Regions from separate parts of the Proteus sp. Marseille-Q3619 genome, predicted to be linked through region 2. Evidence: predicted binding sites of a transcription regulator. Region 2 holds the regulator's gene; the other holds the start of a gene.
What was found. The regulator CRP, encoded in region 2, controls carbon source genes, mostly activating them, when cyclic AMP is high. The targets are predictions, from matches to a motif close to ATGTGANNNNNNTCACAT.

Region 1 (3,433 bases), 1.6 Mb from region 2:
TTTTTTTGTGCGAAATCTTCAAATTGTAGTAAAACATTTGGCCAGCGACGTTTAACAGCTTGGATAAACTCATCGACAAACTCGTTATATTCATCACCTGTAATACGAGGATGACGCCATCCCATATACAGTGGATCGTTTAAGCGTTGTGGATTATTCGTTCCCACATCCAGCACAACAGGCAGGGTGTAAGCTGGGCTAATACCACCACACGCGGTATATAAAGAGAGTTTACCGATAGGAATACCCATACCACCGATACCTTGGTCACCTAAACCAAGAATACGTTCGCCATCAGTCACAACAATCACTTTTACGTTTTGTTTAGTGGCATTTTGTAGCATATCGTCGATATTGGCGCGGTTAGGGTAAGAGATAAATAAACCGCGAGCGCGACGATAAATATCGGAGAAATGTTCACAGGCTTCACCCACTGTTGGTGTGTAAATGATTGGCATCATTTCAGTGAGGTGAGATTCTAATAAACGGTAAAATAGAGTTTCGTTAGTGTCTTGAATATTTCTTAGGTAAATATGTTTATCGTTATCGTTTTTGAAATCAAGATATTGGCGATAAGCGCGTTCAACCTGCTCTTCAATGGTTTCTACTGCTTCAGGCAGTAAACCATGTAAGTTAAAGGTACTGCGTTCTTCATCGCTAAAAGCACTACCTTTATTTAACAGGGGAAATTCAAGCAGGATTGGGCCTGCATACGGGATGTAGAGAGGGCGTTTACTTTCGTGTTCCAGTTCCATGAAAAATACTCTTGTAAGGCAGTTAGTCACATGACAATTGTAGATCCTACAAAATAATAAAAATATGTACAGCTTATGTTATTTTTTTATGATTTTTATGCTTGGAAATGAGAGATAGATACGGTTGTTACAACTTTTTCTGGTAAGCATCAGCAAAATTTACATGCTGATGCTTTTTTTAGGAGAGATTTTTAGAGGAATAAGTTAAAACTTTTTACAAAGTGATGCGTTGCATTTGGCGGCAACCTAAAGCAGTTAATGTTGCTTGTGTTGCATCCCATTGCGTTAAAATTGTCTCTGCTTTTTCAATTAAGACAGCAGATCCAATATCCATCACACACTCACCTGCCATATTTAATAAAATTAATGCCGCTTGTAATGGCGGTAAACTTGGGTTAAATGCGGCATTTTCAGCGTAGCTACCTTGGAAAATTTTGCCATTTTTCATTTGAACAGCAATACCACTGTGCGATCCACTATAAGGAGCATGGCTACGATTGGCAGCTTGTAGTGCCTGTTGTGCTAATTCACTAGGGTTATCAATTTTGTAACCGTGATTAACTTTATCCATTAATAAAGAGGTGATATTGAGATCTTTCGGGCCAAAGCTATCAGGTAAATAATCGCCTAATGTTGCCATTTTTCTACCCGGCAACTGAATTTGAATATGGGTGCCACTGTTCAATTCGTTCATAAACTGGCGACAATGACCACAAGGTGTATAGTTAACGGTGACTGAGATTAAGCGAGATTCACCACGTAACCATGCATGAGTCACGGCGCTTTGTTCAGCATGAACCGTTTGTTGTAGCGGTGCGCCAGCAAATTCCATATTGGCACCGAAATAGATATTACCACTTTCGCCACGAGCAATCGCACCCACTTTGAAATTAGAGATTGGCGCGACAGCACAAGCTGCGGCAACTGGTAAAAGTGCTAGGGCTAAGGCATCATCATTACATTGTAACTGTGTTTTTATGGCATTGACCTGTTCTGCCGTAAACATTGCAGGGAATTCATCCTGCTCAAGATAAGGAGCAAGTGCTTGTTGTAACTGAGGGGATAAATCTGACCAAATTGCCTGAAAACGAGTATGCATACATGAGTCTCCCATTAATCTTTCTGTATTATAAGATTCTAGGCATCTTTACCCATTCTTATATGTGATGAAAATCATATTTTCAATGAAACAATTGCAACAAATTCATTAATTGAGAGATGTATCTCAAATTTATAGTAAAAATCCCCGAAATAACTTTAATTAAATCGAGGATTTAAGAATGGAGAATAAGAAAGGTATCAACTATAAAGATGCAAAATAATAGGGAAGATAAATGGCGCTGTAAGGGAAGTAATAATCCCACAGGTCATTAATGCCAGTGAGCTATAAGCACCTTCAATATAATCGACTTCAGCCGCTCTTGCTGTTCCCACTGCGTGAGAAACGGTTCCCATTGCTAAACCACGAGATGCGTGAGTAGGAATACGCAGTATTTTAAAGAGTGTGTGACCAAAAATGGCACCTAAAATACCTACTGCAATAACACATGCAGCACTGATTGCAGGAATACCACCGATGGAATCTGCGACAGCCATTGCGATAGGTGTTGTCACTGATTTAGGTAAAATTGATGCAGCAATTTCGGGTGTTGCTCCTGCCCATAAGGCAATCGCAGTACCACTGACCATTGCGGCAATACTACCGATAAAGCAAATACTGATCAGCGATTTCCACTGTGCGCGAATTTGGTGTAATTGCTGATAAAGTGGAATGGCTAAGGCAACCACAGCCGGTTGCAATAAGTCATTTAAAATACGACTACCGGCAAAATAATGCTCATAAGGTGTATGAGTGATTAATAAAATAGGAATAATAACCGCAATACCTATAAGCAAGGGGTTCAATATAGGCAATTTATAACGAGCAGCAAGTTTACGTGATAAATAAAAGACAATTATGGTTAAAGGAAGTGACCACCAAATATTCATTAACATTAACATTTTTTCTTCTCACTTAACGCTGTATCGTCGTCTTTCTGTTGCGTTTTTTCTACAACGTCCTCAACTATGTCAGGTTTTGCACCCACGATAATGCGCTCACGGTGAACATAGTGTGAGCAATAAGCGACTAATGCCATAACACCAAAGGTACTTACCACACTTGCTAAAACAATAGGGAAAAGTTGCTGACTTAATAAGTCATAATAATTCATTACTGCCACTCCGATAGGAATAAAGAGTAATGTCATATTTTTTAAGAGGATATTGGCACCCGGTTTAACCCAGCGCAAAGGGATAAGCTGGAAAGCAAGTAAACCGAAGAGAATAAGTAAGCCAACAATGCTGCCTGGAACCGCGAAGGGTAGAAGGGCTGAAATAAGATTACCCGCAAAGAGACAAAGATAAAGTACCAAAAAAGATCGTAGATAATGCCAAAGTGTAATCTGCAATCGTGCCCGTTTAGATTTCATAAGTAAGTGTCCCAAATCAACTAACAGATTTATCATACACCGATTTTGAAAGTGTGCTACGGATCACAATAAAAAAAGAGCGGGGCTCTTATAGAACCCCGCCATTTATTGATTTGGCAAATGAATCTTGGTTGTTATTTCACTTGCTGACCCGGTTTTGCACCAGAATCTGGGCTAAGTAAGAAGATATCTTTATCGCCAGGTCCT
Region 2 (3,433 bases):
ATAATTTCCTTAAATATTAAATGGATAGCATTTAAATAGCGAAATAACGCCTTTTTATACAAAACCACATTTGATTTTTTATTCATATTTAGTGATTATATTTTCATATTGAATATGAATAACGATCAGGTGGGGTAATGACAAAGCAAAGCATCAACCGGGCAACTTACGATCAAGTAATGTTGCCAATTTATTCACCCGCAGAATTTATTCCTGTCAAAGGGATGGGTAGCCGTGTTTGGGATCAGCAGGGAAAATCGTATATTGATTTTGCTGGTGGTATTGCTGTTTTAGCACTGGGGCATGCTCATCCTGCTCTTAATCAAGCCTTGAAAGAACAAAGCGAACAACTTTGGCATGTTAGTAATATTTTTACTAATGAACCAGCATTGCGTTTAGCACAAAAATTAATAGATAACACATTTGCAGAACGTGTCTTTTTTGCCAATTCAGGCGCAGAAGCGAATGAGGCAGCATTTAAGTTGGCTCGCCATTATGCCATCACTCGCCATAGTCCTTATAAAACTAAAATTATTGCTTTTCACCATGCATTCCACGGCAGAACACTGTTTACAGTATCTGTTGGTGGGCAACCTAAATATGCAGATGGTTTTGGCCCTAAGCCTGCAGATATCGTGCATATTCCTTTCAATGATTTAGAGGCGGTTAAAGCTGTTATTGACGACCATACTTGTGCTGTCGTATTGGAACCTGTGCAAGGTGAAGGTGGTGTCACGGCAGCAACACCTGAGTTTATGAGGGGGCTACGTGAATTGTGCGATAAGCATCAAGCTCTGCTTGTTCTTGATGAAGTACAAACAGGTATGGGACGTACAGGCAAGCTTTTCGCCTATATGAACTATGATGTGACACCAGACATTATTACAACTGCAAAAGCGCTAGGAGGTGGTTTTCCACTCAGTGCGATGTTAACAACACATGAAATAGCTTCTGTAATGGGCGTAGGGACTCATGGTACAACTTATGGTGGCAATCCATTAGCTTGTGCAGTGGGTAATGTCGCATTTGATTTAATTAATACACCTGAGGTACTTGAGGGTGTAGAAAAGCGCTATCAATGGATTGTGAATGAACTGGTGGCAATTAATCAAACGTACGATGTCTTTTCGCAAATCCGTGGACAAGGTTTATTGATCGGTGCGCAATTGGCACCACAATATAAAGGTAAAGCCAAAGAGTTACTCAGTCTTGCTGCCAAACATGGCTTAATGATGTTAAACGCAGGAGCAGATGTAATGCGTTTTACACCATCGTTAATTATTACCCAAGAAGAATTACAAGAAGGAATGGTGGCATTAAAAGCGGCTATTGCGGAATTTGTAAAAGGGTAGTGCGGACTAAAAACCCCATCTATAAGGATGGGGTTTATACAGATTGTATCATCAATAGCCCTTTTATTGGGCTATTGTTTGTTCGGGGTGGGGAAACTTAGCGAGTCCCGTAAACGACGATAGTTTTACCGTGTGCTGAGATCAGGTTTTGATCTTCTAGCATTTTGAGAATACGGCCTACAGTTTCGCGTGAACAACCAACGATTTGACCAATTTCCTGACGTGTAATTTTAATTTGCATGCCATCAGGATGCGTCATGGCATCGGGTTGTTTTGCTAAGTTTAGTAAGGTCTGTGCAATACGGCCTGTAACATCAAGGAAAGCAAGGTTACCTACTTTTTCTGATGTTGTTTGTAATCTGTTCGCCATTTGAGCAGAAAGGCGCATCAGAATATCAGGGTTAACCTGAATTAATTGACGGAATTTTTTATAGGAAATTTCTGCTACTTCACAGGCTGTTTTTGCTCTAACCCATGCACTACGTTCTTGATCTTCTTCAAATAATCCAAGTTCACCGATGAAATCCCCCTGATTTAGGTAGGAGAGGATCATTTCTTTTCCTTCTTCATCTTTAATAAGAACAGCCACGGAACCTTTAACAATATAATAAAGTGTTTCCGCTTTCTCACCTTGGTGGATCAGCGTGCTCTTGGATGGATATTTGTGAATATGGCAGTGTGACAAAAACCATTCAAGAGTCGGGTCTGTTTGCGGCTTGCCGAGAACCATTCGCGTTATCCTCTGTACGTTAAATGCAGCCTTTCAAAACGGATAGGTTCCCTTTTGATACAGCGTGCTTAAAAATCCTATCTTTACCTATTAACTTCCTGAGAACACGGTAAGTTAATATGGAGTAGATTATAATAAATGAGAAAATAATGCATTGATCTTAACCACTATCATCAAGCAGATATTGTTTTTAACACAATTAGTGCATTAAGTCTCGTTTTACGCAGTCAGCATAATAAACCTATTTGCTAATTGCTAGTTGAATTATGAGAATGTACTCTTTTAGTTTCTGTCATCTTTAGGGGAAAATAAATGGAAGCGAGAGTTAAGTGGGTAGAAGATTTATCTTTTGTCGGTGAGTCTTCTTCTGGTCATCAAATCATGATGGATGGAAATTCGGGTGATAAAGCACCAAGCCCAATGGAAATGGTATTAATTGCTGCAGGTGGGTGTAGCGCTATTGATGTTGTGAGCATCTTACGTAAAGGTCGTCACCAAGTGACTGATTGTGAAGTGAAATTAACATCAGAAAGACGCGAAGAAGCCCCTCGTCTATTTACTGATATCAATTTACATTTTATTGTTTCAGGTAAAGAATTAACGGATAAAATCGTAGAACGAGCTGTTCAATTATCCGCAGAAAAATATTGTTCTGTTTCTTTAATGCTAGGAAAAGCAGCCAATATTACGCATTCATTTGAAATAAAAGATGCCGACTAATTTTGATATTTTAAAATAAAGTTTAATTCGAAAAATAATATCCCTTAATTAATGGGATATTATTTTTATAGAGATAAATTTTATTTTGGTTAACTTATCTTTTCGCCATTTAATAATTTTTTGACTAATGGCGCCATAATTAATTCCATCGCTAATCCTAATTTCCCGCCCGGTACAACAATAGTATTTATTGTTGACATAAATGAGCCATGCAACATCGCAAGTAAATAGGGAAAATCAATATCGGTTAAGCCTCGAAAACGAATAACAATAAAGCTTTCATCGAGAGTGGGGATTGCTTTGGCAGAAAAAGGGTTTGAAGTATCAACCGTTGGAACTCGTTGGAAGTTAATGTGAGTGCGTGAGAATTGAGGAATAATATAGCTAATATAATCATCCATTGAGCGTACAACCGAATCTCTTACCGCCTCTTGTGAGTGTCCTCTTTCTGTGGTGTCTCGAATAAGCTTTTGTATCCACTCTAGGTTTACGATAGGGACAACACCCACTAGTAAATCAACATGTTGTGCGACATCGTGCTCATTGGTGACAACGCCCCCGTGTAACCCTTCATAAAAGAGAACATCGGTATTGTTTGGCAAAGGCTCCCAAGGTGTAAATGTACCTGGTA

Region 1: cdd (cytidine deaminase) is a predicted target of CRP. The motif match lies at 1,917-1,934, and genes of this name have one in related genera.

What each region holds. Positions count from the first base shown of each region.
Region 1 is NZ_CBDIMP010000001.1:3,458,566-3,461,998, forward strand. It holds gene ACWPWK_RS15910 (NAD-dependent malic enzyme) at 1-755, opposite strand, end outside; gene cdd (cytidine deaminase) at 970-1,854, opposite strand; gene ACWPWK_RS15920 (CidB/LrgB family autolysis modulator) at 2,055-2,750, opposite strand; gene ACWPWK_RS15925 (CidA/LrgA family protein) at 2,750-3,226, opposite strand; gene metG (methionine--tRNA ligase) at 3,361-3,433, opposite strand, start outside.
Region 2 is NZ_CBDIMP010000001.1:1,900,556-1,903,988, reverse strand. It holds gene ACWPWK_RS08720 (aminodeoxychorismate synthase component II) at 1-20, shown strand, start outside; gene argD (bifunctional acetylornithine/succinyldiaminopimelate transaminase) at 138-1,352, shown strand; gene crp (cAMP-activated global transcriptional regulator CRP) at 1,450-2,082, opposite strand; gene ACWPWK_RS08705 (OsmC family protein) at 2,395-2,802, shown strand; gene ACWPWK_RS08700 (phosphoribulokinase) at 2,892-3,433, opposite strand, start outside.